Linked DNA regions of Archangium violaceum. Each later gene encodes a partner of the first gene's protein in a complex. Links are inferred from orthologs where the notes say so. Each region holds a gene or a part of one and is shown on either strand. Other genes may lie near its edges.

Region 1 (14,837 bases):
AGCGCGGTCGCGGTGGGGCGCGTCCCGGCGGGCGTCCCCATGGGGCGCTGAGCCTGGGGCGCACCGGGAGGCGGGGGGGGCACTCCTGGCACCGTGGGCGCGCCGGGTGGCACCGCGGGGCGGGCTCCGGACGGCGCGGCCGGAGGCGCACCGGGTGCCGGAGGCGGACGGGCCACGGCCGGGGCACCGGGTGTCGCGGGCGCACCGGGCACCGCCGGACGGACTCCAGAGGGCACGGCGGGCACTCCCGCCGCGGTCGGACGCTGCGGGGGCTGGCCCGGGGCCGCGGTCACGGGAGGACGCACGGGGGCCGGGGCGCCAGGAGCAGGCGGGGCGCCAGGGGTGGACGGCCGGGCCGGAGGCACGGCGGGTGCGGCGGCCGATGGAGTCGCCCGGGAGCCCGGTGTGGCGGGCTGGCTCGGTGCCGGAGGGGCGGGGGGTTTACCGGCGCCATTCTGGGGAGGCTGGGACATCGCGCTGGTCTATCTCCGTCGGCTGGTGGCGACGGCGGGCAGGTCACCCCCATCATGACCCGCGAGTTGGATCTGCTTGTTGCTCTGCATGGAGCGCTGGATGTCCGCCTCCGACATGCCCGAGGACATGGTGAGCGTGGTGGACGTCTTCTGCCCCGTTTCCTGATCCGTCGCCGATACGTTCAACAGGCCGTCGGTGTTGATCTCGAACGTCACGTCGATCTTCACCTCGCCCCGGTAGCCGATGCGGAAGCCCGAGAACTCGAACTCGCCCAGCATCTCGCACTCGTCGGCGCGGTTGGACTCGCCCTGGTAGACGCGGATCTTCACCTTCTCCTGACCGTCGCGGCTGGTGGTGAAGGTCTTCGAGCGGTCGATGGGGACCGGGGTGTTCTTCTCGATGACCTTCTCGGTGTAGCCGCCCACCGTGCCGATGCGCAGCGACAGCGGCGTCACGTCCACCAGGAAGGTCTCCGTGGCCGTATCCAGCAGCGCGTTGGCCTGGAGCGCCGCGCCCATGGCCACCACCTGGTCCGGATTGATGCCCTCCTTGGGCTCCTTCTGGAAGTAGTGGCGCACCGAGTTGCGGATGATGGGCAGGCGCGTGGGGCCACCCACCAGGATGACCGCGTCGATGTCCGCCGCCGTCATGCGCGCGGACTGCAGCGCCTCGTCGCACACCTTGAAGGTGCGCTGCACCAGGTCCATCACCATCCGGTTGAACTGGTCCTGGGTGATCCGGCCCGTCAGGTCCAACACCTTGCCGCTGGCGTCCTGGCAGATGCCCTCGCAGAGCACGTCCGCCACGCCGTGGCTGCCCACGTCGATCTTCGCCCGCTCGGCCGCGTCCTTGAGCATCTGCAGGCAGAACTTGTTCTGCCGCAGGTCCAGGCGCGTGCGCTTCATGAAGTCGTCCGCCAGCCACGTCATGATGCGGTCGTCGAAGTCGTCGCCGCCCAGGTAGGTGTCACCGGCGGTGGACAGCACCTCGAAGACGTCCTTGCCGATCTCCAGGATGGAGACGTCGAAGGTACCGCCGCCCAGGTCGTACACCACCACGCGCTGGTTGACGTCCCGGCCGAAGCCGTAGGCGAGCGCCGCCGCGGTGGGCTCGTTGAGGATGCGCAGCACCTCCAGCCCGGCGATGCGGCCCGCGTCCTTGGTGGCCTGGCGCTGGTTGTCGTTGAAGTAGGCGGGCACGGTGATGGCGGCCTTCGTCACCTCTCGGCCCAGGTACGTCTCCGCGATGGCCTTCATCTCCTTGAGCACGAGCGCGGAGATCTCCGGCAGCGAGTACGTGTGCCCGCGCACGGCGATGCGCACCGAGTTGTTCTCGCCCTCGACGATCTGGTACGGCATCACCGCCTGGGCCTTCTTCACCTCGTCGGAGAAGTAGTAGCGCCCGATGAGCCGCTTGGCCGAGTACACCGTGGACTCGGCGTTGGTGATGATGTTGCGCTTGGCCGCGTTGCCCACCAGCACCGAGCCGTCCTCCAGGAAGGACACGCACGAGGCATGGGTCGTCTCTCCCCACTCGTTGGGGATGACGAACGGCTGACCGTCCTGCACCACGGACACACACGAGGTGGAGGTGCCCAGGTCGATGCCGATCGCGATGTCGTCCGACATTCCGTCTCCGGTGTAGCCAGGGAGGGCCGTTGAAATCCCAACCCTCGGGAAGGCGCCGGGATGTTAGGCACCTCGCTCTCGGGCTGTCAAACGTTCCGTTTGGGTAAATCCCAATCCTTTCAAGGGGTTGGCAGGACTGGCTGGGGCCGCGAGGTCGGCTTGAGTGGCCCGGAGGGCGGCATTATCTATGGAGGAAACAAGGGGGTTTGTCTCATGTCCGTCGTGCTGGCCGTCCTGACGTCCGATCCGAACCTGGTGCGGTGCGAACTGCATCGGCTGGAGGGGCAGGTCTCCCTTCAGGGAGAGGAGGGGCGGTCCAACGCCGTGGGTATTGGCGCCTACGCCCAGGACGACGTCCTCCTCCGCCGGTTTCCGCGCGACGCGGACCTGACCCTGGAATCGCTCGCTCCGCTGCACGAGACGGAGGCGCTGCTCTTCCATGGGCGGCGTCTGCCCGTGGGGCTGTCGCTGGAGGAGAACACCCAGCCGTTCCGCTCGCGGCGTTGGCTGTTCGCGCACCAGGGGAGTCTCCAGGACTTCTCCAGCCTCCGCGCGGGGCTGCTGGACGAGGTGCCGGACTTCCTCAAACGGCAGATCCGCGGGGAGACGGACAGCGAGGTGGCGTTCGCGCTCTACCTGAAGCGGCTGTGGGAGTCGGGGCACTCGGATGACCCGAGGCTGCCGGCGGAGATGGCGGGCAGGCTGCTGGCGGACACGGCGCGGGCGCTGTCGAAGGCCTCGGCGCAGGCGGGAGCCGCGCGCACCTCCACGCTCAACTTCGTGGCCACCAATGGCTACCTCCTGGTGGCCACGCGCCTGGGCACCCAGCCCCTGTACTACACGCGGCTGGAGGGCACGGATCGCTGCGAGGTGTGCGGCATCACCCCCGGCATGCCCGACACGAAGCCGGGCGTGGTGGCGCACCGGCGCAATCACTCGGTGGTGGTCGCCTCGCACCTGAAGCGCCCGGCGGGCTGGGTGGAGCTGACCGAGGGCACCACGCTGGCGGTGGATTCGGACCTGCGGGTGCGCCACCTGACGCCGTAGTCAGACGCCGAAGAAGGACACCTCGAGGAAGCGCACGAAGAGGTTGCAGGCGGCGTGGAAGAGGGCGGCGCCCACCACGCTGCCCGTGCGCTCGCGCATCCAGCCGAAGAGCAGGGCGGGGAAGAAGACGGACAGGCGCCACACCTGGAAGATGGCCAGGTGGCCGAGCGCGAAGAGCAGCGCCGTCAGCCAGAAGGCGGGGCCCAGCCGCACGCCGAGGAAGCGCCGCCCGTGGGGCCAGGCGTCCCGCAGGCGCGCCTGCATGTAGCCCCGGTAGAAGAACTCCTCCGGCAGGGCCACCACGAAGAGCTGGTCCACCACCCACTCCCCAAAGCGGGGCGGCAGCCGGGGGGTGAAGTGCGCGCCGCCTCGGAAGGGGGCCAGCAGGCGCGCCAGCTCCGGAGGCAGGTGTTGCAGCACCTCGGTCCACAGCGCGAAGGCCCCGAAGAAGAGGGGGAACACCACCGCGCTCATGATGAGGAAGAGGCGAACGTCCTCGCGCCAGGTGCGCGGGGAGAGCCCATAGTCGCGGTAGTCCTCGCCGCGCCAGCGCATGGGGATGAGCGGCAGGTAGAGGAAGCCCACCGTGGCCACCAGCTTGGGGATGCCGGAGCCTCCGAAGAGGAGGAAGGCGATGATGATGCCCAGGAAGCCCAGCCCCCACAGGCCCACCACCTCCTGCACGGCATTCGGACGCCAGGGCGTGGCCGCGGAGGCGCTCACGGCGTGGCCACCTTCGTGCTGAGCTGCTGACGGACGACCTCCAGGGACAGGGCCCGGCAGCCGCGTCCCTTGCGCTGGACCGATACCGCCACCAGCCGGCCGGTGGTGTCGAAGAGGGGACTGCCCGGGGGCAGCGCCAGGTCCACGTCGAAGAAGGGCTCGGGGGCCTTGCGCGCCAGGGCCGCCGCCGGCTTTTCCTTCCTCCGGCCTCGTCCGGGCACGACGCCGATGAGCCACTGTCCGACGGGGTTCCCGGCGGACACGCGCACGGGGACGGCGGGGTACTCACCCGTTGGCGCGGCCACGACCGCCACCTTCAAGTACGCGTTGGCGAGCACCACCGTGGCCGGCAGCGTCTGCCCTTCGTACTCCACCTGCGCGGCGTCCAGGCTGACGTGGCGCACCGAGGTGAGCACCTGCCCCTCGGTACCCACGATGACACCCGGACCGGTGCCGCGACTCCCGTGCACCTTCACCACGGAGCGCTCGTGCATGGCCAGGACCTTCCGGAGATCGGCCAGGGTGGGGCGATCCTCGGCGGAGGCGCGGGAAGTGAGCAGCAGGAGGACGAGCGGGAGCAGGCGGCGAAGCAAGGCGCGGGGAGCCTAGCACCGGTGCTGGCCCGCGTCAGGCGGCTCGCTGCTTCCGGAGGGTGGAGATGAACTGCTCGGCGGGCAGGGTGTTGAGGATGTCTCCCCGGCGGGCCCAGCCCCGGCGCGCGGTGGCCACCGCGAAGGCCAGGTTGCCCAGGTCCGAGGCCCTGTGCGCATCACAGCTCACCACCAGCTTCACCCCGCGTTGGAGCGCCATGCGCACGTGCTCGGTCTTCAGGTCCAACCGCTCCGGCTTGCCGTTGACCTCCACCACCACGCCCCGCTCGGCGGCCTTGTCGAGCACCGCCTCCATGCGCACGGGGTAGGGCTCCCGGTTCTGGATGAGGCGCCCGGTGGGGTGTCCGAGGATGTGCAGGTGCGGGTTGTCGAAGGCCTGCAGCAGCCGGCGCGTCATCTGCTCCTCGTCCATGCCGTGGCGCACGTGGATGGAGCCGATGACCACCTCGAGCTTCTCGAGCACGCCATCCGAGTAGTCGAGCGCTCCACTCTCCAGGATGTCCACCTCGATGCCCTTGAGCAGCCGCACGCCCTTGACGGTGTCGTTGACGCGGTCGATCTCGTCCCACTGGCGGCGCAGGTCGTCCTCCTTGAGGCCTCCGGCGTAGATGGCCGCCTGGCTGTGCTCGGTGACGGTGAGGAACTCCAGGCCCAGTGCCTGGGCCGCGCGCGCCATCTCCTCCAGCGAGTTCTTCCCGTCGGACCAGGTGCTGTGGGCGTGCACGGCGCCCTGGATGTCCTCCATCGTGATCAGATCCTCGGGCAGCCGGCCCTCGAGCGCGGCCTCTAGCTCTCCCGTGTCCTCGCGCAGCTCGGGCGGGATGTACTGCATGCCGAGCAGCCGGTAGAGCGCGACCTCGTCGGGCACGTGCAGCTTGGTGCCGTCGTCGCGGTGGATGCCCCACTCGGAGATCTTCAGCCCCCGCTCGTGGGCGAGCCCGCGCAGCCGCACATGGTGGGCCTTGGAGCCCGTGAAGTGATGCAGCGCGGTGGCGAAGTCCTCGTCCGGCAGGACGCGCAGGTCCACCTGGAGATCCTTCTCGTGCAGCCGCACCGAGCACTTGCTCTCGCCCCGGCCGATGACGTGGGCCACCTCGGGCGCGCGGGAGAAGGCATCGAACACCGCGCTGGCATCCGGCGCCGAGGCGATGAGGTCCACGTCCCCGACCGTCTCCGCGCGCCGGCGCAGGCTGCCTCCGACGCTCGCGCGGATGACACCGGGCGCGGTCTTGATGGACTCGAGCAGCCGCTCGGCCACGGGCATGACCTCTCCGAGCAGGCGCCGGGGCGTGCGGGTGCGCCGGTACAGCTCGAGTCCGGCGAGGATCTTGGCCTCGCTCTTCTCACCGAAGCCCGGGAGCTGGCGCACGCGGCCCTCGCGGCAGGCCTTCTCCAGCGCGTCCACTCCGTCCACTCCGAGCTGGCGCGCGAGGACCAGGGCCTTCTTCGGGCCCAGGTCGGGCACCTGGACGAGCGCCAGGACGCCCGGGGGGAACTCGGCGCGCAGGGTGTCGTAATAGGCGAGCTTTCCGGTGGTGAGCAGCTCGGAGACCTTGTCGGCGATGGCCTGACCGATTCCCGGGAGCTCCTGCAGGCGGCCTTCGCGCACGAGGGCGCCGAGATCCTCGGAGAGGCCGGCGATGCGGTCGGCGGCGGTGTCGTACGCGCGACTGCGGAAGGGGTTCTCCCCCTTCATCTGGAGGAGGAGCGAGATGTCCCGGAGGACCTGGACCACGGCGGTTTTATCGGGAGTCGTCACGGGGGGAAGTTAATGCCCACGGAATGGGGGTGCAGGCGAGCGGAAACGTGAGGTCCGCGTGAGAGACTTCCCCAGGCCCGGCCATGTCGGGATACAAGAGCACCCGTGTTGATTCCAGAGCGTTACGAGAGACGGAACCGATGAAGATCAAGCTCGGACCGGCGGACTTCGCCGAAAAGGAGATGCGGGGCTACGAAGTGGGTAAGCGCAGCCTGTGCGTTGCCAGGATCAACGGGCGCTACAAGGGGCTCGACGACTGGTGCAACCACGCGGGGTGCCTGCTGTCCGGTGGCCGCCTGGAGGGGAACATGGTCGTCTGCCCCTGCCACGAGGTCGGCTTCGACATGGACACGGGCAAGAACGAGACCTCGCCGGGCGTCTGCGACGATCAGCCCACGGTGAAGGTCGAGGTCGAGAACGGGGAGCTGCTCGTCGAGCTGTCCGACAAGGACGTGTAGGGAGGAACCAGGATGGGACACGAGGGACACGATCACGACCATGACCACGGGCATGGTCACGGGCACCACCACGGCCACGATCATGGTCATGACCACGGGCACGGCCATGAGCACGGGCACGAGCACGGGTCGCGGACGGCCGCGGAGCACAAGTCGCACGCGCCGGTGCACGTGAGCGCGTTCGTGGTGACGTGCTCGGACAGCCGGGACGCGTCGAAGGACGAGAGCGGGCGGGTGCTGCGCGAGCTGCTCGAGGGCGAGGGGCACTCGGTGAGCGGCTACAAGGTCATCAAGGACGAGCCCGAGGCCATCCGCGCGACGCTGAAGGAGGCGCAGGAGGCGGGCGCGCGGGCGGTGATCTTCAACGGTGGAACGGGGATCGGCCGCCGTGACAGCACGGTGGAGACGCTGCAGGGGCTGTTCGAGAAGACGCTGCCCGGCTTCGGCGAGCTGTTCCGGATGCTGTCGTTCAAGGAGATCGGCAGCGCGGCGATGATGTCCCGGGCGACGGCGGGCACGTACCAGGGGATGATCCTCTTCGCGCTCCCGGGCTCGCCGCAGGCGGTGCGGCTCGGGTTGCAGAAGCTCATCCTCCCCGAGCTGGGCCACGCGGTGCGCGAGCTGACGCGCTGAAGGCCGAGCTCGACAGCCACCGCGAGAAGGGCGACCTGGACAAGGCGCCCCACGGCCGCAACCGCAACCCCATCCTCTTCTCCTGATCAGCGCAGCTGCTTGCGCAGCGGCCGGAAGAAGGCCCGGATCTCCTCGAGCAGCAATCCGGGCTTCTCCACGGAGGCGAAGTGACCTCCGGAAGGTGCATCGGTCCAGCGCTGGACGTTGTAGTACCGCTCGACCCAGCGTCGCGGCATCTGCACGACGTCCTTGGGCATGATGACCACGCCCGTGGGGGCCTCGACCACGGGCGTGCGCGAGTGCGAGGGCCGCCAGCGCTGGTGCGCGTTCGCGTAGTAGAAGCGCGCGGCGGTGCCGAAGCTCTCGGTGACCCAGTAGAGCGTCATCACCGTGAGCAGCTCGTCCTTGGAGAAGACCTTCTCCACGTCACCGTCGCAGTCGCTCCAGGTCTTGCGCTTGTCCAGCAGCCACGCGGACATGCCCACGGGCGAGTCGTGCATGCCATACGCGAGCGTCTGGGGCCGGGTGTTCTGGATGCCGACGTAGCCGATGCCTTCCTTCATGAAGTGAAGGGTTCGCTGGAGTGCTTCCTGTTCGTCGGGGCCGTACTCGGAGGGCGGCGGGTGGCCGTCGGTGCAGGCGTCGAGGGGCAGCGGGAAGGTCGTGTGGATGCCGATCATCCGGTCCGCGTACTTGTGGCCGAGCTGTGCGGAAACGAACGCGCCGATGTCGCTTCCGTGTGAGCCGAAGCGCGAGTAGCCGAGCCCCTCCATGAGCTGGACCCACAGGTCCGCCGTCTCCACGAAGCTGATTCCCGTCTTCGTCAGGGGGGTGGAAAACCCGTAGCCGGGCACCGAGGGAATCACCACGTCGAAGGCGTCCTCCGGGCTCCCGCCGAACTCGGCCGGATGGGTCAGGGGCCGGATGAGCTTGTTCATGTCCCAGAACGTCCAGGGCCAGCCGTGCGTCAGTATGAGCGGAATCGGGCTCGGTCCCTGGCCCCGTTCGTGGATGAAGTGGATGGGGATGCCGTCGAGCCGTGTGCGGTAGTGGTTGAAGGCGTTGATGGCCCGCTCCTGGGCGCGCCAGTCGAAGTCCTTCTCCCAGTAGCGCATGAGCTCGACGAGGTACTTCTGCTGGGTGCCGTAGGTCCATTCGTCGTTGGCGAAGTCGCCCGGCCACCGTGTCCGCGCCAGGCGCTGGCGGAGATCCTCGAGGACGTGATCGGGGATGGAGACCGTGAAGCGTTCCGTTTTCATGCTGGGGCACCTCTGCGAGGGGTTGGATCCGCGGAGGGGAACCTAGGTCGGGCTCGCTTCAAGGGAAGGATGAACTTCGAGGCGAAGCGGGTTGCTCCATGCTACGGAGTGCATGGAGTTCACAGAACGATGGCCCGGCAAACGAAAGGAAACACAGGGCTGACCCCGCTCGAGGCCGAGCGCCTGCGCCCCTGTCTGGATGCCTTCCTGGCCTCCACCGACAGCCGGGCACGCATCGCCTTCGATCCCCTGGAGTTCCCCCACCGTTATGAGAACCCGAGAGACATCGAGGTGAGCGCGCTGCTGGCGGCGGCGCTGGCCTACGGGCGCGCGGACCTCTTCCGGCCCAAGGTGGATGCGTTGTTGAAGCGCATGGGCCCGTCTCCCGCGGCCTTCGTGCGCGAGCTGGACGTGGCCGGAGCGCGTGAGCTGCTCGACGGGTTCGTCTACCGCTTCAACGTGGGCACGGACGTGGCGGTGCTGCTGCTGGGCATGGGCCGCGCGTTGCGCGAGCTCGGGAGCCTGGAGGCGCTCTTCGTCCGGGGACTGGAAGCGCGTGGCTCCTGGCATGGGGCGCTGGACGCCTTCACCTCGGCCCTGCGCGACGTGCCCATGGAGCCGCTGCGCGAGGCACTCGGGCCCGAGCGCGGCCTGCACCACCTGTTGCCCTCGCCCCTGGGGGCCGGCGCGGCCAAGCGGCTCAACCTGTTCCTGCGTTGGATGGTGCGCGGTCCGGATGGCGTGGACCTCGGCATCTGGAAGCGCGTGCGTCCCTCGGCGCTGCTGATCCCCCTGGATACGCACATCGGCCGCATCTCCAAGCACCTGGGCCTCACCCGCCGCAAGGATCTGAGCTGGCGCACCGCCGAGGAGGTGACGGCCTCGCTCCGCGCGCTCGATGCCGAGGACCCCGTGCGCTTCGACTTCGCCCTGTGTCACTACGGCATGAGCGGCGTGTGTCCCACGAAGCCCGTTCCGGAGAATTGCGCGCGGTGCGAATTGCTTCCGGCCTGTGCTGTCGGGCGAAAGACGGTGAAGGCCCACGGAGGCACGGAGGGGAGGAGGCGGGCTACCCGCTGAGTGGTTGACGGGTGCCGCGCGAGCGGGGATACACGCGCCATGACGTTGGCTTCGGTCGTCGGACAGCCGCGCGCCATCGACGCGCTCCAGGCGGCGCTTCGCAGCGGCGCGGTTCATCACGCCTACCTCTTCGCCGGACCCGAGGGCGTGGGCAAGGAGCTCGCCGCCGTGGGGCTCGCCCAGGCGCTCACCTGCCCGGAAAAGCCCGACGAGGGCTGTGGCACCTGCTCGGGGTGTACCCGCATCGCCAAGGGCGCCCACCCGGACGTCTCCCTACTCATGCCGGACGCCGAGCGCGTGGCGCGTGGGCTCGCGGGGCGCTCGGACATCAGCGGCACGCCCAGCCGGGAGATCCGCGTGGAGCAGATCCGCGGACTGCTGGAGCGCATCTCGTTGCGCGGGCTCGAGTCCAGGCGCAAGGTGGCCATCGTGGTGGACGCGCACATGATGAACCCGCAGGCGCAGAACGCGTTCCTCAAGACGCTCGAGGAGCCGCCCGCGGACACCACGCTCATCCTGCTCGCGTCGGCGCCGGACAAGCTGCTGCCCACCATCCGCAGCCGGTGCAGCAAGGTGTACTTCGGTCCGCTATCCGTGGAGCTCGTCGCCGAGCGGCTCCAGAAGGAGCGCAAGCTGGACGCGCAGACGGCGGAGCTGGCGGCGGTGATGGCGGGTGGCAGTCTGGGGCGGGCCCTGGCGTTGGACCTCGACGCGCTCGCGGCGCGCAAGGAGGTCATCACCGGCTTCGAGGCGCTGAAGCCCGGACAGCCAGGCGCGCAGCTGCGCTGGGCCGAGACGTTCGGCGCCTCGCGCGAGCTGGCGGAGCAGGCGCTCTCCATCCTCTCCCTGTGGACGCGGGACGTGTCGCTGGCGAAGGCGGGCGTGGCGCGGCTGGCGAACCGGGACATGGTGCCGCTCGCGCTCGAGGTGGCCGAGCGCACGCACGAGACGGTGTTGCACCGGCGGCACGCGCTGCTGGAGAAGACGAAGGCGACCATCGTGGAGCGCAACGCGGCGCCGAGGCTGCAGCTGGAGCGGATGCTCATCGAGCTGCTGGAGGGGCGATGAGCGCGGACATCGAGGACGTGCTGGACGAGGCGAAGGCCGGCAAGGTGCAACCGCTCTACCTGCTGTGGGGCGAGGAGTACCTGGTGCGCCGGGGCGCCGACGAGCTGGTGAAGGTGCTGCTGCCGGACGCATCCGCGGGGCTGAACTTCGCGGTGCTGGACGCGGGCTCGCCGCGCGAGGTGGCGCAGGAGCTGGCCACGCTGCCGCTCTTCCCCGGGCGCAAGGTGGTGCTGGTGCGCGACCCGGAGTTCCTCGCGCCGAAGAAGGGCCGCGGGGACGCGCTGGGCAAGGCGCGCGAGGCGTGGAAGGCGGGCAAGCGCAAGGAGGGCGCCCGGCGGTTGTTGGCGCTGGCGGCGCGGGCGGGGTGGGGCGTGGATCAGCTCGACCCGGGCGCGAGGGGTGCGCCGTCGGTGGAGCAGTGGAAGGACGAGCTGAACGTCGAGCTGGCCGAGGCGGACCTGGCCTTCCTCAAGGAAGTGGCCGCGTTCTGCCGCGAGGAGCGCATCACCGCGCCCGAGGGGGACGCGAGCGCGCTGCTGGAGCTGTTCCAGAAGGGCGTGCCGCCGGGGCATGCGCTGGTGTTGGCGGCCTCGGAGGTGGACGCGAAGAACCCGCTGGTGAAGCTCGCGGCGGAGAAGGGACGGGTGGTCGAGCGCAAGGTGGCGGCACGCCACAAGGACTTCGAGCTCGAGCCACTCGCCGAGGAGTTCCTCCGGCCCTTCAAGAAGAAGCTGGGGAAGGGCGCCGCGGAGCAGCTCAAGGAGCGCGTCGGCGGCAACGTGCGGCTCCTGCAGTCGGAGCTGGAGAAGCTGGCGACGTACGCGGAGGGCTCGACGATCGAGGCCGCGGACGTGGCGCTGCTGGTGGCCCACACGCGAGAGGAGGAGTTCTTCGAGCTGTCCGAGGCCCTGCAGAACCGCAACCTCAAGGCGGCGCTGGACTACACGTTGGACGCGATGGGGCAGGGGGTGCACGGGCTCCAGTTGCTGGGCGCGGTGGCTTCCATCACGCGCGGTATGCTGGAGAACCACGAGCGGCTGGAGAAGTTCGCGGGAGGCTCGCTGCCGCGCTCGTTCCCGGACTTCAAGGCGCGCGTGTTCCCGAGGATCGAGGAGGAGGCCAAGGCGGCGAAGGGCAAGGCCCCTCACCCGTACGCGGCGTTCCTCGCGATGCAGGGGGCCGCACGCTACAAGCGGCGAGAGTTGCTCGATGCGCTGGTGGCGTGCGCCGATGCGGACCTGGCGCTCAAGTCGTCCGCGAGCAGCAAGCTCGTCATCGAGCGGCTGCTCTGGACCGTCTGCGGGAGCGCCTGACGGCCGTGCTCAGTGCTCCAGCGGCGGCTGGGGCCCCGGGATGATGTGGGCGATGTCGGGATCCAGTCCGCCCTCCTCGCCCTTGGGCCGCTCGGCCTTGAGCCGCTTGCGCTCCTCACGCCGGGCTTCCTTCTCCTGATTGCGCTCCTGACGCGCCCGTTCCTTTTGCCTCTTGTTGAATGTGACTGTCATGAGACTCCGAGGGAATGAGTTCTAGAAAGATCCGTCTCCTCCCAGAGACCGGATCCGAGAAACCGTGCTGATGCGCATGGAATCGCGCCCGCTGGTCCGACGAGGAAGCCGAGCCGCCTCTCCTCGTTGGAACCCATGGCGGTAGCGCTCCCGGAACGGAGCGCGGTGGGCTCCAGATGTAATCACCGGGCCCGGAGATGTCATCCCGTTGGGCCTGGGTGTCCGGAAATGAAAAAGGCCCAACCTCGCGAGGAGACTGGGCCGGGTGCCGGTTCTGACGGCGCGTCAGGCGGGGCGGACGTTCTGCGCCTGCAGGCCCTTGGGGCCACGGGCGACGTCGAACTCGACCTTCTGCCCTTCCTGGAGGGAGCGGAAGCCCTGGGTCTGGATCGCGCTGTGGTGGCAGAAGAGATCCTCGCCCCCGCCGTCCTGCGTGATGAATCCAAAACCCTTCGCGTCGTTGAACCACTTCACATTACCAGTTGCCATTTACTCGTCTTCTTTCTTGTCCGGTCTCAATGAGCTGAGCCGGAGGCCGCTTCCTTGTGGGGGGCGACCATTGCCGTGTGTCACGTTTCGAGGCGCGTGCCTAGGGGGACCTTCTCCGAATCTCTCCGAAAAGTGACCCCGTGACCGGCGGCTGGAGATGGAACCCCCGGCTCCGGGATTCCATTCCGCCCCTCATCGAGGCGGTTTTCGAGTCCGCCGTTGCGAGGGCTCGGGGGTGAGCGGCAGCCCGGGGTTCCGCACGAACTCGAAGATGAGGGACGTCTCCATGTGGGCCACCTCGGAGCGGGTGGTGAAGGCGTCCATGCCCAGGTCTCGCAAGTGATCGGCGTCCCGCACGGCCACGTGGACGAGGAAGTCGTTGGCTCCGGCCACGTGGTAGACGGCCAGCACCTGGGGAAGGGAGAGCGCGTGGCGGCGGAACTCCTCCACCAGCTCGCGTGAGTGCTGCCGGAGCCGCACGGCGATCATCGCCTGGAGCCCGATGCCCACCGCTCGCGCGTCCACTTCCGCGTGGAACGACTTGAGCACGCCGGTCTCTCTCAGCCGGTTCACTCGCGCGAGGCAGCTCGACTGCGCGAGCCCCACCTCGGCGGCCAGTTCCTTGTTCGAGAGCCGAGCATTGTTCTGCAAGGCCTCCAGGATGGCGAAGTCGATTCGGTCCAGCGCGGGTTCCGCCGCGTGCTTCCGCAGGCTATTCGATGTTCCTTTCATGCCCGGAAGCGTATTCCTTCCGGCCTCCCGTTCGCAGGAGGAAATTCGGATGAGGAAGCTCGGTTTCGAAACGCGTGCGGTTCATTCCGGCCGTGAGGACCTGACCGATCTCGGCGTTCATGCGCCGCCCATCGATCTCTCCACCACCTACCCCGTGGGCGGCCTCGGAGGCATCGGCGAGTGCTTCGATGCGCTCGCCCAGGGCGGTCCCCTGCGCGACAACCCCATCTACGCCCGGCTGCACAACCCCACCGTGGTCCGCTTCGAGAAGGCGCTCGCGGCGCTGGAGGGGGCCGAGGAGGCGGTGGCCTTCGCTTCGGGCATGGCGGCGCTGACGGCGGTGCTGCTCGCGGCGCGCCAGGGAGGCAAGCACGTGGTTGCCTGCCGCCCTGTCTACGGGGGCACGGACCATCTGCTGGACAGTGGCCTGCTGGGCATGGAGGTCACCTGGACGCATCCTCACCAGGTGAGCAGGGCCCTGCGTCCGGACACGGCGCTCGTCGTCATCGAGACGCCGGCCAACCCCACGCTGGCGCTCATCGACATCGCGCGGGTGGTGGCCCAGGCGGGCAGCGTTCCGGTGTTGGTGGACTCCACCTTCGCCACGCCCGTGCTCCAGAACCCGCTCGCGCACGGGGCCGCGCTGGTGCTGCACAGCGCGACCAAGTTCCTCGGTGGGCACGGTGACGTCATGGGGGGCGTGGTGGCCACGTGTTCGGCCTGGGCGGCGCGGCTGCGTCAGGTGCGCATCGCCACCGGCGGCGTGCTCCACCCCGAGGCGGGCTACATGCTGCACCGTGGCCTCGCGACGCTCCCCGTTCGAGTCCGGGAGGCGCAGCGCGGCGCGCAGTTCCTCGCGGAGCGTCTGGCCTCGCACCCGGCCGTGTCCCGCACCTGGTACCCGGGGCTCGCTGGTGGAGATCCCGAGGGGCTCGTGGGCCGGCAGATGCGGGGGCCGGGATGCCTGCTCTCCTTCGAGCTGGTGGGTGGAGGGAAGGCGGCGGCCCGGGTGATGGAGCGGTTGGAGCTGCTCACTCCGGCGGTGAGCCTCGGCTCGGTGGACACGCTCATCCAGCACCCGGCGAGCCTCACGCACCGCGTGGTGGACGCGACGGACCGCGAGGCCAGCGGCATCTCCGAGGGCATGCTCCGTGTCAGCGTGGGCCTGGAGAACCCCGAGGACCTCTGGGCGGACCTGCGGAACGCCTTGGAAGCGCTGCAGGGAGAAGAAATCGCTGCCCGAGTGGAGAAGCCACTCTTTGGGCTGACCAATCCAGGTCTTGGGCGGAGTTGAACCGCGTCGCTTTGTGAAGGCGATTACCAGTGGCGTGTTGGGCCTCTCCGGCCGGGCAGCTGCCATCACGGACGAAG
Region 2 (14,943 bases), 910 kb from region 1 along the record:
TCGAAGGCCCGCTGCTCCTGCAGGCAGTAGCCGAGCAGGTACCAGGCGCCGTCGTTGAGCCGGTAGTCCGGGAAGCGGGAGAGCAGCTGCCGGTAGAGCGCGATGGACGGGTTGAAGTCCACCTGCGGCTCGGCGGGGGGCTCGGCGTTCTCGGGGAGGGTGCGCAGCTTCTCCTGGTGTTCGCGCATGGCGACGTTGTGCGCGTCGCTGGAGCGCTCGAAGTACAGCTCCGCCAGACGGAACATCACGTCCGGCGTGTAGCGCTGCTCGTCGGGGTAGCGCCGGAGGAACTCCTCGAAGCGCGCGATGGCTTCCTGCCGCTCCTGACGCTCCTGGACCTCCAGGTGCGAGAGCGTCTGCTCGTACGCCTCCGACAGCCGATCGCGCCGCTCCTGGTACTTCTTCTCGATGAGGCGCTGCACCTCGCGCTTGTATTCGCGCGACTCCTCCTCGTAGCGCTGGACGGCCTCGCTGAGCTCCTCCAGCAGCTTCTCCTGCTCGGGCGTGCGGCCCAGGCCCGCGAAGCGCGAGCGCACCGGTTGCTGCTGGGGCGCGGCGGCGGCCGGCTCGGGACGCGCCGGGTCCTGCGCGGCGGCCCGCGCGGTGGCCAACGTCAGGAGGGTGAGCAGCAGGGGGCGGCGCATCTAGTTCACATCCTTGAGGACTTCCTCGAACTCCTTCTCCAGGGAGCGCAGCTCCTCGTCCTTCTGCACGGACAGCTGCTGGATTTCTGTCGTCTTGTCCTGCTTGCGCGTGAAGGCCACGTCCACCAGCCCCACGTCCGCCTTGAGGACCAGGTCATAGAACTGCTTGCGTACCTTCTGGATGCTCTCGAAGGCGATGCGGCCCACCAGGTGGCGCGCGCTGCCCGTCACGCTGGCCACCTCCTGGTGGTAGTCCTGGAGGAGCTTCTGCTCGGCCAGCACCTTGTCGCGGATGACCCTGCCGCGCTGCTCCACCTGGGCACGCAGCACCTGCCGGGCCACCTCCACCCGGGCGCGCAGGGCGTCGGAGCGCTGGCGCGTCTCGTGGGTCCGGGCCACCAGCGCCGCGTCGTCTCCAGACAGCCGCTGCTCGGCCGCGGCCATGAGCGCGTGCTCGCGGCGCAGGGTCTCCCGGTACTGCTCGCGCAGCACGTGCTCTCCCGAGACGTAGGCGTTGGAGGAGGCGCGCTCGTCCGCCAGGCGCGAGCGCAGCCGTTGCAGCTCGTCCTGGAGCGCCCGCGCCGTCTGTTCCTCGTTGCGCAGCTGGGTGAGGAACTCCTTCTCCTCCTCGGGAGTGGCCTGGCTCTCCTCGCGCGTGTCGTCCAGCCACTTGCGCACCGCGGTGGCGATGGCGTTCATGCTCTGCAGCTCGAAGCCCAGCTGGAAGGCCTCGCGGTCCAGCTCGTCCACCCGGTCCTGCATCCGCTGCTGACGTGCCTTCAGCTCCTCCTGGTTGGTGGGAAGGGTGGCCAGGCGTTTGCCCAGGGCCTCCCGCTCGTGGCGCACGCCCTCCAGCGCGGTGCGCTCCTCGGGGGTGAGCTTGTCGCGCAGCACGTCCCCCTCCACCTGCACCAACCACTGCTCCGAGCGCACGAGCGCGCTGTCCACCGCGTCCGCCCGGAGGTAGCCCTCCTGCAATTCGGGGAACACCTCGAGGCCGCGCTCGTCCAGGGCCAGGAGGATGCGCGTGGCGATGGCCTTCGACTCCTCCACGCCCTGCTGGCTGCTGTCGATGTCCTTCTGCATCCGCAGCGCGTCCGCCACCTCCTTCTGCGTGGTGGCGAACTTGAGCGCCATCGGCGGCAGCAGCGTGGTGATGTCCAGGGTGCGCTCGTTGCGCGCCAGCAGGTTGTCGAAGTACGCGATGGGGTCCTGGTTCTCCCTCAGCAGCCCGTCCACCTGGTCGCGCACCGGCTTGTAGGTGCCGATGACGCCCTCATACGTGGAAGTGGCCTCGTCGTAGTTCCTCAGCTTGAGCTGCAGGTGTCCCTGGAGCAGGCGGGCCTCGGGGGCGAGGGTGGACTCGGGCCCCACCAGCAGGAGCATGTCCGTGGCGTTCTTCGCCTTCGCGAAGTCCCCCTTCTTCACGTGCACCCAGGCCATCTCGTAGAGCGAATCCACGAAGGACTCGCTCTCGCGCGGAACCTCCGCGTAGCGGTCGAGCGCCTCGTCGTAGCGGCCCAGCTCGTAGAGCAGCCGCGCCAGCGAAAGACTGGCCAGCTCCTTCAGGCGCACGAGCTCCGGCTGCTCGGGCGTGCCGGCCGCCAGGGGGCGGAACTGCTCCACGGCGCCCGCGTAGTCGCCGGCCTGCACGGACAGCACACCCAGGAAGTACGCGCTCTGCTTCTGGAAGCGTCCACCGGCCGTCCGGGCCAGCGGCTCGAAGGCGGCTCGGGCCCGCTCCCGCCGCTGGTCATCCGGCAGGTCCGTCCGCTTGAAGAGCCACTTGGCGTAGACGTACTCGAGCTCCGGAGGCAGCTGGCCGCCCGACAGGCTCCGGGCCCGTTCGATGTACTCGTCGAGTCCCGTGAACTGGTTGAGCCGACTGGCGACCTCCAGGTAGCGCACGAGCGCTTCCCGGTAGTGGCTCGTGTGGGGGAGCGTGAGCAGCTCGCGCAGGTAGATGCGCGCGGCGATGTAGTTCTGCTGCTGGTAGAGCGAGTCCGAGAGGTAGAAGAGCGCGTCCGGGTAGCGCGGGTTGTCGCGGAACCGGGGGTCTCCCACCAGGTCGTAGAAGAGCACCGACGCGGCGGGCCAGTCGCCCAGCAGGTATTGAATCTCCCCGTCGGAGAAGCGCCGCAGCTGCATCTCCGTCTCACCGGGCTCGGGACGCTGGGTGTACTGCGTCTCGACGAAGCGGAGGTTCTCCTCGGCCGCCTGGAGCTGACCGGACACCTGCTGCAGGCGCGAGGACAGCTCCTTGACGGAGGGGCGGGAGACGGGCGAGGCCTCCGCGGCATGCGCGGAACCAGGAGCCACGAGCGTGGCCGCCGCGAGCAGCAGGGCATGGAGGCGCGACGTACCCAAGGCCGGCCCTCTACTTCGTTTCGGTGGGGGCCGTGGCGGCGGGAGCCGGTGGGGCGGCGTCCGAGGCGGGCGCCGTCTTCTGCTTCCCCGCGTCGCGTGCCGACTCGATGTCGTAGCGTACCGCGGGACGATCCTGCAGGTCCGTGGTCAGGCCCCCCTTCTCGAACCCCACCACGCGCACGGTCGTCACCTTCCCCGGCTCCGCGTTGAAGGTGTAGCTGGATTGCACCTTGAAGCGGTAGCCCTCGAGGTAGCTGAACAGCCCGTAGCCATGGCCCCGGTAGACGAGCCGCACGGCGACCTGGTGCTGGCCCGGCACGATGCGGCCGTTGAAGATCTCCAGCTCCGGGCGGCCGGTCAGGTCCCCGTCCTCGTCCGTGCGGGTGAAGATGGGCGCGCCGTCCAGCGCGTACGCCACCGACTCCAGCACGAACGAGTCTCCCATCTCGTTGCGGTGGACGAGCACCGCGCGCGCTCCGGTGGAGAGGTCTCCGCCCAGCACCGTCTCCTGCAGCACCTGCAGGCGCGCCTTGGAGCGGAAGACCTTCTCCTTCAGGTCGACGACCTGCTCCTCGAGCGTCCTCACCCGGGTGTTGAAGGCCTCGTCGGCCGTCTGGGCCTGGGTGTTGGCGGGAGCGGGCGCCGGGGCCGCGGGGGTGGGCGAAGCGGGCTGTGGCGTGGCAACGGCACCAGGGCCCTGCTGCGCGAACGCAGGGGCCCACAGGGCCGTGCCGACCAGCGCCAGCACTCGGAGGATGGAGGTTGCGGAGCGCACGAAGGAGCGACCTCGTCTGGGGCGGACCCGAGGGCCCGCCACGTGCCTAGCCGCCCTTCTTCAACTCCGTCAACACCAGCTTGGCCACGGCCTTGAGCGTGTCGAAGACGCCCACGCCGGTGGGGGCGACCGCCTGGTACTCGGGGATGTTGCGCGGGTTGAGCGCCTTGCGCATCTCCTCCACGGTCACCGCGTTGGGTAGGTCACGCTTGTTGTACTGGATGACGTAGGGGATCTTGTTCAGATCGTAGCCCTGCTCGGCCAGGTTGACGCGGAGGTTCTCCAACGACTCCATGTTGGCCTCCATGCGCTCCACCTGGCTGTCGGCCACGAACACCACGCCGTCCACGCCCTTGAGGATGAGCTTGCGGCTGGCGTCGTAGAAGACCTGACCCGGCACCGTGTAGAGGTGGAAGCGCGTCTTGAAGCCGCGGATCTCACCCAGCGACAGCGGGAGGAAGTCGAAGAAGAGCGTGCGATCCGTCTCGGTGGAGAGCGAGATGAGCTTGCCCTTCGTTTCCGCGGCGGTCTTGTTGTAGATGTACTGCAGGTTCGTCGTCTTCCCGCACAACCCGGGACCGTAGTAGACGATCTTGCAGTTGATTTCGCGAGACGAGTAGTTGATGAAGGACATGGCTTCCCGGGTTACTCGCTGAAGAGGTTGTCGATATCGTCGTCGGAAATCTCGGCGAACGGCGAGCCGACCCCGGGACCATCCGTCTTCTTCACCAGACTCTCGAAGATCTTGGTCAGCTCGTCGCTGGCCTTCTTGATGCGCAGGCGCACCAGACCGAGACTGGTCCGATTGTCGAAGATGACGACCAGGACCACCCGGCTTCCGACGATGGTCATGTAGAGCGAGTCCTTGGCCCCCTCGTGGAACTGGTGGGGGAACTCGTTCTCGCCAATCAACTTCGCGAGGCCGCCCATCGCCGCCACGTTACCGGCCGTCAGCGAGGCCAGCGAGGTGGTGTCGATGTTCTGCGTCTGTCCCGCGGAGGAGATGAGCTGGCCGTTCTTGTCGACGAGGAACACCACCTTCGCGTTCGCGTCCTTGGTCAGCCGGTCGCAAACCGCGTTGATCTTGGTGAACTCCTCTTCGTACATCACCAATTGCGTGCCCATGGGCGTTTACGCTCCTAAGCGTCTCGCTCGACCTTGTACTTCCGCGGCCCCCGAGGGTTCCCCGTAGGTTTCCGGAATGAATTTCGGAGGTTAGGTGCGGCGCTCCCGACCGGGGGAGCTTTAGCAAAGCCCTTCCAACCCGGCAAGAAGCCACCGCCTTCCGTGGAAGCCCGTGCTCCGGGGGCTGGCGTGCAGGCACGTGCCCACAGTGGTTGCCTGCTCAGGTCCGGCGAGAGTAGGGAGGCGGTCATGCGAGGGGGGACCATCCAGGGCATGGGACCACGGATTTCCATGCGCTTCCAGTTTCCGGGGGCCCTGTCGGGTATTCACTATACTCCGGCCGTGCCGGTTCGCTCGCCCACCTTTTTATCCGCCCTCCTACTTGTGCTCACCCTGCTGGGGCCGATCAGCGCCTCGGCGGGGTCCGAGGACGCGGAGTGGGGTTCGCTGCGACTGCGCTACGGGCTGGCCTTCCGCGAGGGCGCGCAGGAGTCCGTGCCGGCGGTGACGTACGGGGGCCTGACGCCCAATGACGTGGCGCTGTGGGCCGCGGTGTTCGGCGGGGGGTGGTGGGGGGCGTGGGCCGGCGTGCAGCGCGAGGGCCTCGGCTTCTCCCGGGAGACGGAGCTCATCACGAGCGGCGGCCTGCTGCGGGCCTCGGTGGGGCCGGCGGCGCGTGTCTTCCTGGGGCCGGTGCGTGCCGAGCTGAGCGCCGGTTACGGCTTCGCGCAGCTGCCGGCGTTCTCCGGCTCGGGACAGGTGCGGCTCGTGCCCACGGTGCGCCATGCCGCGCTGGTGGGAGCCCGCGTCCTCGTGCCTCTGCCCGGGCATCTGCGCGTGGAGGTGCGCGGCGAGGTGCCCGTGGCACTCGGCTCCACGTCGAGTGGCTTCGCGGCTGGTGGCGCGTTGCTCGTCCCGGTGGTTCGGCGGGACGGGTGGGGTGGGGCGCTGGTGCTCGACTATCAGTATGTGCGCGACGTGCTGACGAGCGCGGAGGGGTGGACGTCCCGACAGGTCATCAGCCGCGCGGGAGTGGCCCTCGAGCTCTCCCTGGGGGGTGGGGATGTCCGCGCGCGGCCGGAGACGGGCGAGCTCTTCCTGTCGGTGGTGGACGCGGACTCCGGCAAGGCCCTGCCCGAGGCCCGGGTGGTGTTGACGGCGGAGGGGGTGGATCAGGCGCCCCGCGTGGCCGGCCTGGACGGGCGGTTGCCGGGTGTGGTGCTGCCTCCGGGCGAGGTGCTCGCGCGGGTGAGCGTGGGTGGCTATCTGCCCGCGGAGGAGCGCTTCACGGTGACGAGCGGTGGGCGCGAGGAGCGGGTGGTGCGCGTGCGCCAGGAGCCGCGCGTGGGCTCCCTGCTCGTGACCGTGGTGGACTCGCGCGGTGGGAAGCCCCTTCCGGGCGCGGCCGTGTCCGTGGGGGGAACCGAGGTGCTCACCGACGCGGAGGGTCGAGCCCGCGTGGAGGGACTCACCCCGGGTCCGCTGTCAGTGGATATCTCCGCCGAGGGTTTTCGAGCCACCCAGGAGGCCGTGGTCATCGTCGCCGGAACGGAGACGGGGTTGCCCGTGTCACTGGCCTCCAGGCAAAAAGCAGCGCTCGCCACCCTGTCGGGACAGGTACGAAGCGTGCGGCGGGGCAGGCCGCTCCGGGCCTGGCTGATCATTCCGGAGGCGAAGCTCCGCCGCCGCACGGATGCCCGGGGGTCTTTCCAGGTCCAGCTCAAGCAAGGTAGGTATCGTCTCGTCTTCTCGGCTCCCGGGCACCTGTCCCAGACCAAGGTCGTCACCGTGCAGGACGGCGAACAAGCCATCTTCAACGTCGATCTCTTCCCCAAGAACCGGTGAGCACCCTCCGCCCTCGACTCCTGTCCGCGCTGTGCCTGCTGCTGGCCACTGGCTGCGGGGAGGAAGAGCCATTGCCTCGCGCACCCGCTCCCTCCGCCGAGGTGGAGAAGCCAGCACGGGCGCAGGTGGTGGACGCGGGCGTGGTGGAGCTCGCGCGGCTCACGACGGTGACGGGCGAGGTGCGGCTCGAGCGCGGAGGGAAGCAGGCGCCCGCGGAGCGGGGCCCGCTGTGGCGCGGTGACGCGTTGGAGACGGGCGCGGACGGAGGCGCCACGGTGCTCTTCGCCGACGGGCGCACGGTGGAGGTGGGGCCGGAGGCGCGCTTCCTGCTCGATGAGGATGCGAGCGGCGTGGTGGTGGCGGTGTCGCGAGGCTTCGTGCTGTCTCGGGTGCCGGCGGAGCGGACGCGGGGAAAGGCGGGCCCGCGGGTACAGCTCACCGTGCTCACGCCCTTCGGCCTCACCCGCACGGGCTCGGAGGAGAGCGAGGTTCGGGTCGAGGTGGGGCAGGACGAGGGCCGTGTGGAGGTGCTGCTCGGCACCGTGGAGGTGGTGGCGAAGAACGGGAAGTCGGTGCGGGCCACGCGGGGGCAGGTGCTGTCGGTGAAGCCCGAGGGCGTGACGACGCGGGTGCTGGAGCTGGCGACCGTCCAGGTGACGGTGCATGCCGGGACGGGCCGTACGGAGTGGCGCCAGAAGGGGAGTGCCCGGTGGCGCGGGGTGGACCGCGACGGCGAGGCGCTGAAGGCCGGAGACAGCGTGCGCGCACGCCAGGGCTCGGCGTTGCTGACACTGGAGGGCTCGGAGTCCACGCTCTCGCTCGGCCCGGGGGGGGAGCTGGTGGTGGAGGGAGTGGAGCGGCGCGGCTCGACGGACGAGGCGCGGTTGGCGCTGCTCAAGGGCGAGCTGGGGCTGATGCTGGCTCCGGGCCGCGCCAGCCGGGTGGTGTTGCCAGGGCTCTCGCTGGAGAGCGACGGGGCGGCGCGGCTCGACGTCCGGCGCACCGGGGATGGCTTCACCGTGGACTCGCGCGCGGGTGACGTGACGCTGGTGCGCGGCGAGGCCCGAGAGTCCCTGCGCGCGGGCGAGCGGGCCACCGTGGCGGGAGCGGCCACCGCGCGTGTCGAGGCCGTGGAGCAGGCCCCTCTCGCGCTGTCCTCGACCGCGGGCCAGCAGGTGTTCCACAAGCGTCCGTCGGAGGTGGCCCTCACGTGGGAGGAGGCCGGCGAGGTGCGGGTGGAGGTGGCCTCGGACGCCGGGTTCAAGAAGCCGGTGCTGGCGGGTGTGGCCCGGCGCGGCTTCGTCAACGTGATGGCTCCCGTGAAGGGCTCGCTGTACTGGCGGGTGCGGCGGCCGGAAGGCGCGGAGGTGGCGCGTGGCAGTGCGTTCTTCGGTCCGGAGCGCTCCGCGAAGGGCGCGCTGGGCCGGCTGCGCAACCGCGTGCCCGAGGGGCCGGAGAAGACGACCATCTTCTTCCAGGACAAGCCCCCGGCCGTCACCTTCACCTGCCAGGCCGAGCCGGGCGCGGCGTCCTACAAGGTCGCGGTGTACCGGAGCGGCGCGCTCGGTCAGCCCGTGGCGGAGCGGTCCGCTTCCGCGCCCCAGGTGCCGCTCGAGGCGGGCGTCCTGAAGGAGGGCAGCTTCGTCTGGTCCATCACCCCGGTGGCGGCGGATGGAAGGCCGGTGCGCGGCGGGAGGATGAGCAAGCTGGAGCTCGTCTTCGACAACTCGGTGCCCACGCTCATCGTCAACGCGCCTCGGGAAGGGCAGCGGGCGGGGCGTCGCGTCCGCGTGTCCGGAGTGGCCCCGGTGGATGCGAAGCTGTTCGTGAACGGACGGCCCCTGTCCCTGGATTCGAAACACCGGTTCGATACCTGGGTATCCTCCGAGGGACGGCCGCCCCGCGTCGTATTCAAGATGTCTCGCCCCGGTGCACCGGACGTGTATTCGGTGCGCACCCTGAAGTGAGGCCCCGCATGACGACCCCCCAAGCCAGGCCGGAGACCGGAGGGAGCACCGAGGCTCAGCCCCGGCCCTATGGTCAGTACGTGCTGGTTCGCAAGCTGGCCGAGGGCGGCATGGCGGAGATCTTCCTCGCCAAGCGGCTCGGGGCGGATGGCTTCGAGCGCAACGTCGTCATCAAGCGGATGCTGGCCAACCTGTCGGGCCTGCCGGACTTCGTGGAGATGTTCCGCGACGAGGCACGGCTGGCGGCGCGGTTGGTGCACCCCAACGTGGTGCAGATCCACGAGCTGGGCTTCGCCGACGGCTGCTACTTCATCTGCATGGAGTACCTGCCGGGGGAGGACTTCTCCACCACGGTGCGCACGGCGAGCTTCCGGGGCGAGTACGTCCCCATTCCGCTGGTGCTGCGCGTGCTCGCCGACGCGGCGCGCGGTCTGCACTACGCCCACGAGTTCACCGACGAGTCGGGCCGGCGATTGAACATCGTCCACCGCGACATCTCACCCTCCAATCTGTACGTGACGTACGAGGGACAGGTGAAGGTGCTGGACTTCGGTATCGCCAAGGCCGAGTCGCGCCTGGCCCACACGCGGACCGGCGTGGTGAAGGGCAAGTACGTCTACATGGCGCCGGAGCAGGCCCGGGGCGCCGAGGTGGATCGACGCGCGGACATCTTCTCGCTGGGCGTGAGCCTCTACGAGGCCCTCACCCACGTGCGGCCCTTCGCCCGGGACAACGATCTGGCGGTGCTCAACGCGTTGATGGAGGGCGACTACCAGCCACCCCGGGCGCTGCGGCCCGAGCTGTCCCCGGAGCTGGAGGCGGTGGTCCTCAAGGCCATGTCGCATGAGCCCGCGCACCGCCACGCCACCGCCGCGGAGTTCGCCGACGACCTGGAGCGCATCCTGGCGCGCGAGCCCCAGCCGACGACCGGAGCCCACCTCGCCGCGTACCTGCGCACCAGCTTCGGAGAGCAGCGCTACGCGGAGAAGACTCGCATCCCCACGCTCGCGACGCTGGGGATGGTGGGGATCCCCGTGTCGCTGTCGTCCGGTTCCTTCCCGACGTACTCCGGGGCCACGCCCACCGCGTCCTTCGAAACCCGGACGAGTGTCGTCCCTTCGCGGTCCGGGACGGGCATCCCGACGGTCCAGCGCTCGCGTCGCGGGGGAGTCGTCGCCGCGCTCGTGGCGGGCTGCCTGCTGCTGGCGGGTGGGGCGTTCGTGGTGGGGCGCGAGCTCGCACCCGTGAGCGCTGCCACTCCGCCGCCGTCGAATCCCGTGCCTTCGGCGAGCCCCGAGGTGCCCGCCGCCGCGTCACCAGGAGCCGCCGTGGCTCCGGCCGCCGTCGCCGAGGCGCGGCCGGTCACCCCGCCGCCCGTGCCGGCGGAACCGGCTCCCACGCCAGAGGCCGTCGTGGCCGCCGCTCCGCCAGAGGTCCAGGCCGAGCCGCCACCTCCGGTGAAGGCATCGGCGCGTAAGACGACGAAGTCGCGCGTGTCACTGGAGGCCGCGGACATCCAACGCGTGGTGTCGCGCAACCGGGCGCGCATCATGACGTGCTTCGAGCAGTACAAGCGCGACCTGCCCGCGGACGAGGGGGATGTGCAGGTGCGTTTCACCATCTACTCCTCGGGCAAGGCGAACGCGGCCACGCAGGGGCCCCTGGCGAAGCGGCCCGTGGGCAGGTGTCTGGAGAAGCAGGTGGAGCGCCTGCGCTTCCCCGCGCACCGGGACAAGGAAGTGACGGTGGTGCTGCCCTTCGGCTACCGCGTCACACGGTAGCCCAGGGGTCTCACAGCTCTCGCCGGGCGCTGAGCGCCTTGGCCAGCGTGGCCTGGTCGGCGTATTCGAGGTCTCCGCCCATGGGCAGGCCCTGGGCGATGCGGCTCACGCGGATGCCCATCGGCTTGAGCAGTCGCGTGAGGTAGAGCGCGGTGGCCTCGCCCTCCACGTCCGGGTTGGTGGCGAGGATGATCTCCTCGACATGCCCGTCTCCCAGACGCGTGAGCAGCTCCTTGATGCGCAGCTGCTCGGGGCCCACGCCGTCCAGGGGCGAGAGCACACCGTGCAGCACGTGGTAGCGCCCCTTGAATTCCCGGGTGCGCTCGAGCGCCATCAGGTCCGCGAACGTCTCCACCACGCACAGGACGCGCTCGTCACGGCGGTTGTCCCGGCAGAAGCCGCACAGCTCCGCATCGGTGAGGGAGAAGCAGCGGGTGCACAGGTGCACCTTCTCCTTCACCTCGCGGATGGCCTGGGACAGCTCCTGGGCGTACTCGCCCGGAGAGCGGAGGATGTGGAACGCCAGACGCTGCGCCGTCTTCTCCCCGATGCCAGGGAGCTTCGCGAGCTGGGCGACCAGGCGGTTGAGCGGATCAGGAGTCATTCGGTATCAAGTAATGCCGGGGATCTTCACGCCGCCGGAGATCTTGCCGAGCTCGCGCTGCATCTTCTCACGGCTGCTCGCCAGGGCAGCGTTGACGCCGGCGGTGACCAGGTCCTCGAGCATGCCCAGGTCGTTGGGGTCCACGAGCGACTTGTCGATCTTGATGCTCTTGATTTCCTGCACGCAGTTGGCGACCACGGTCACCCGGCCGTCACCGGCCTTGGCCTCGACGGTCTCGTCGGCCAGCTCCTTCTTGCGCTGCTCGATCTTCTCCGTGAGCTTGTTGGCCTGACGGATGAAGTAGTTCAGGTCGATGCCGGGCATGAGCTTCCTCGTAGGACGTGCGAGCGGGCATCGGAGACCGCTCGGCTGAGTCGAAGCGCGCACCCTAGCGTCGGGCGCGCCCGTTGTCAGGGGCTCTCGTCAGGGAGGTCGTTCGTCGGGGCGGCCACCGGGCGCACGGGCTGCTCGTACACCTGGATGTGTTCGATCTCCCCCCCCAGGTACTTGAGGGTGGCCCGGAGCGCGGGATGGGAACGTACCCGGCCCTCGGCGCTCTTCTCGTACGCGGCGCGCTCCTGGGCGTCCTGCTCGGCGATGCTGATGAGACCCGTGCCCGGAGCACCCGGTACGTCCGCCGCCGACTTGTCGGCCTCGGCACAGTCCTGCACCACGAGCTTCGTGGGACGACCGAAGTGCTCGGAGAGAGCCTTCTCGACGATGGGGCGCCCGCTACTCCCGGACACCGTTGTCTTGTGGAAGCCCTGGCTCGGAGGGTAGGCGAGCGCCACCTCGCCCTCGCGGATCCACAGCAGGCGTCCGCAGGCGAGCGACTTGGCATGTCGTCCGGACGCCGTGCGCACGGTGTCCACGGCCGCGCGCCACCGCTCCTGGAGGGGTCGCCGGGGGTTGTCGCGGCCCGAGGCGGCCATGGGAGCCGCGGAGCGCGAGGCGTGGTGGACGTCGAAGGGCCGGACGGACTCGGTCTCTGGCTCCGGCTCGGCGAGAGGGACGGGCGGCTCGTCCGGGAGGCACTCGCCGGAGGCACATCCGCCGGCTGGACCCTCCTCGGCGAAGAAACGCTCGTCCTCGACGGGAGGGGGGGGCTGCGTGGGCAGGCGCACGTTCGTCACCCGCACCACGGGCTGGGCGGGGGCGGGAGCCTCGGGTGGACGCGAGACCGGGGCGGCGGGAGCGGGGCCACCTCGGGACATGCCCCACGGAGACGAGGCCGGAGCCGCGGCGGCATTGCGAGGTGCCGGGCCAGGCGGAGCGGACGCCGGACCGGGACCTCGGGCCTCCGCGAGGCGTGACGGGGCCGGAGCCGCCGCCGGAGTCACGGCGGGCTCGGGCGCGCGAGGCGCGGGGGGAGGACGGGCAGGCTCTGGCGGACGCTCAGTGGGCGCGAAAGTTGGGCGAACTGGAGCGACCTCCGGGCGCCCCAGCAGCAACCTTGCGAGCGTCATCGGAACCACCGAGTCCGGCGGCGAGGCGATCCACCCGGGCGAGGAGCTCCGGGATGGAGCCGACCGGCGAGAGCTGGATGGCCTTGAGCAGCGCCATCTCCAGCGCGAGCCGGGGCTGGGCCGCGCGCGACACGTCCCACACGCACCCGTGCACGATGTCGAAGAGGCGGGAGATCTGCGCCGGGTCCGCCTCCTTCGCCAACGCGGTGAGGGCGTTGCGCTCGGACTCGGCGAGCTCCGCGGGGGCCTCGCCCAGCGTCTTGGCCACGAAGAGGTGGCGCAGCTGCAGCGCGAGCTCCTCCGTCAGCCGCTTGAGGTCCGTACCGCGGTTGAAGACCTCCTCCACCCGCTCCAGCACGCGCTTCGCGTCCTTGCGCACCAGCGCCTCGGCGAAGTCCTGCACCACCGTGCGGTCGATGGCGCCCAGCGCGTCGGCCACGGCCTCGTTGGTGGGCTCGGCGCCACAGGCGGAGAAGATCTGATCCAGGAGGCTGAGCGCGTCGCGCATGCCGCCCTCGGACTGGCGTACCACCATGGAGAGCGCGGTCTCCGAGATGGCCACCTTCTCCTGCTCGCAGATGTACTTCAGCCGCTCGAGCATCACCTTCGCGGGGATGCGCCGGAAGTTGTGCCGCTGGCAGCGCGAGAGGATGGTGTCCGGGAGCTTGTGCGCCTCGGTGGTCGCGAAGATGAACTTCACGTGCCCGGGCGGCTCCTCCAGCGTCTTCAGGAGCGCGTTGAACGCCGCCCCCGAGAGCATGTGGACCTCGTCGATGATGTAGATCTTGTGCCGGTCGCGCTGCGGCAGGTACTTGGCGTTCTCGCGAATCTCGCGGACGTTCTCCACGCCGTTGTTGGAGGCACCGTCGATCTCCGCCACGTCCACCGAGGTGCCCGCGGCGATCTCCGTGCAGGCCTGGCAGACGCCGCAGGGATTCGAGGTGGGCCCCTTCTCGCAGTTGAGTGCCTTGGCGAGCAGGCGGGCGGCGGTCGTCTTGCCCACGCCTCTCGGGCCGCAGAACAGGTAGGCGTGCGCCACCCGGTTCATCTTGATGGCGTTGGCGACCGTCCGGACCACGTGCTCCTGGCCGGTCATGTCGTCGAAGGTCTGCGGGCGCCATTTACGGGCGAGGACGAGGTAGCTCATGGGGGGCCGGAATCTAACCACGTAGAACACGCGAGCGCACGAGTTCCATGCGCTGGCCGCTCTACTTTTGAAGTCCTCCCCAGGGAGTCCAGGAAGGGGATGCCAGGAGTCGGGTGCTTCACTCGGCGTCCGATCGCGGCCGGCGTCGTCCATTCGTCGTCTATTGTTGGAACCCGTTCAGATGACCGTGCCCGCGCCCCTTTCCGCTCCTCCGCCCTCCGTCGCTCCCGTTCCCGGGTCGCCACCCACCGTGGCGCGCCGGCGCTGGTCGCACGTCCTGATGTTGGGCGTGGTGGGGCTCGTGCCCGCTGTCGTCGCGGTGGTGCAGCTCGGCCGCATCCACCCGGACGAGGTGTACCAGCTGCTCGAGCCGGCCTGGTTCCGTGCGCATGGCTACGGGGTGCTGGCCTGGGAGTGGCGCGCGGGCCTGCGCAACTGGGCCCTACCCGGAGTGGCCTCGTGGCTGCTGCGGCTGGCGGACGTGCTGGGCCTCACCCATCCGGTGGCGTACCGGGGATTGCTCGCCGTTGCCCAGGCCGTGCTGCATGGGTGGATGCTGTGGTCCGTGTACCGCTTCGCCGAGCGCCGCGCCGGATCCACCGGAGCGCTGTTCTCGGCCCTGGCCGTGGGCCTCTACGGGCCGGTGATCGTCTTCGCGGGGCGGACGCTGGGTGAGTCCCTCTCCACCGCCTTCCTGGTGGTGGCCCTGGAGGCACTGGACCGCACCGAGCGGCCGGTGCGAGCGGGCCTGGTGGGGGGGTTGGCGCTGGGGCTGGCGGTGGTGGCGCGCTACGGCTCGGCGGTGGTGGTGCTGGCGGCGCTCCTCTGGCTGATGGTGGAGCGGCGCTGGCGGGTGCTCGCCTTCACCTGTCTCGCGGGGATGGGCGTCGCGCTCGGCCTGGGCGCGCTCGATTGGGCGACGTGGGGCAAGCCCTTCCACTCCTTCATCGCCTACGTGGACTTCAACGTCCTCTCCGGGCAGGCCGCGAGGCAGTTCGGTGCTTCACCGCCGGGCTTCTACCTGGGGCCCTTCCTCTCCGGACTGCCCCTCTGGATATGGGCGGTGGCTCCCCTGGGACTGCGCTCGCTCCACCAGCGGCGCGCCGTCTCGCTGCCGCTCTCCTGCGCGGTGGCCTACCTCGCGGCGCTCACCGCCACCGCTCACAAGGAGGAACGTTTCCTCTACCCGGGACTGGTCCTCCTCGTCATGGCCGCGGCCCCA

The links.
Region 2: holB (region 1) and dnaX share a complex: the UniProt entries of both Bacillus subtilis proteins name them as parts of the DNA clamp loading complex. The link is inferred for Archangium violaceum from one-to-one orthologs.

The regions. Positions count from the first base shown.
Region 1 is NZ_CP069338.1:11,592,138-11,606,974, reverse strand. Bases 8,967-11,725 are described here. They hold holB (DNA polymerase III subunit delta'), read left to right. Parts: upstream 8,967-9,711; coding sequence 9,712-10,740; downstream 10,741-11,725. Other genes in these bases: holA (DNA polymerase III subunit delta), read left to right, coding at 10,737-11,725; JQX13_RS48920 (TIGR02757 family protein), read left to right, coding at 8,967-9,672. Also shown: molecular chaperone DnaK, read right to left, coding at 483-2,102; JQX13_RS48955 (class II glutamine amidotransferase), read left to right, coding at 2,316-3,149; myxosortase MrtX, read right to left, coding at 3,150-3,872; JQX13_RS48945 (MXAN_2756 family trypsin-like serine endoprotease), read right to left, coding at 3,869-4,465; DNA polymerase/3'-5' exonuclease PolX, read right to left, coding at 4,500-6,179; JQX13_RS48935 (Rieske (2Fe-2S) protein), read left to right, coding at 6,383-6,700; JQX13_RS48930 (MogA/MoaB family molybdenum cofactor biosynthesis protein), read left to right, coding at 6,866-7,333; JQX13_RS48925 (epoxide hydrolase family protein), read right to left, coding at 7,420-8,592; more of JQX13_RS48920, read left to right, coding at 8,722-8,966; more of holA, read left to right, coding at 11,726-12,053; JQX13_RS48905 (hypothetical protein), read right to left, coding at 12,063-12,245; JQX13_RS48900 (cold-shock protein), read right to left, coding at 12,531-12,734; JQX13_RS48895 (Lrp/AsnC family transcriptional regulator), read right to left, coding at 12,927-13,466; JQX13_RS48890 (trans-sulfuration enzyme family protein), read left to right, coding at 13,516-14,760. UniProt on the Bacillus subtilis protein: DNA polymerase III is a complex, multichain enzyme responsible for most of the replicative synthesis in bacteria.
Region 2 is NZ_CP069338.1:12,501,238-12,516,180, reverse strand. What follows is about bases 11,613-14,477. They hold dnaX (DNA polymerase III subunit gamma/tau), read right to left. Parts: upstream 13,722-14,477; coding sequence 12,504-13,721; downstream 11,613-12,503. Other genes in these bases: JQX13_RS52835 (glycosyltransferase family 39 protein), read left to right, coding at 13,903-14,477; JQX13_RS52845 (DNA polymerase III subunit gamma/tau), read right to left, coding at 11,613-12,322. In the rest of the region: JQX13_RS52895 (tetratricopeptide repeat protein), read right to left, coding at 1-644; JQX13_RS52890 (tetratricopeptide repeat protein), read right to left, coding at 645-3,011; JQX13_RS52885 (dihydrolipoamide acetyltransferase), read right to left, coding at 3,022-3,786; gliding-motility regulator Ras-like GTPase MglA, read right to left, coding at 3,833-4,420; gliding-motility regulator GTPase-activating protein MglB, read right to left, coding at 4,432-4,911; JQX13_RS52870 (MSCRAMM family protein), read left to right, coding at 5,161-6,756; JQX13_RS52865 (FecR domain-containing protein), read left to right, coding at 6,753-8,723; JQX13_RS52860 (protein kinase domain-containing protein), read left to right, coding at 8,732-10,504; recombination mediator RecR, read right to left, coding at 10,515-11,108; JQX13_RS52850 (YbaB/EbfC family nucleoid-associated protein), read right to left, coding at 11,115-11,432; more of JQX13_RS52845, read right to left, coding at 11,519-11,612; more of JQX13_RS52835, read left to right, coding at 14,478-14,943. UniProt on the Bacillus subtilis protein: Part of the beta sliding clamp loading complex, which hydrolyzes ATP to load the beta clamp onto primed DNA to form the DNA replication pre-initiation complex.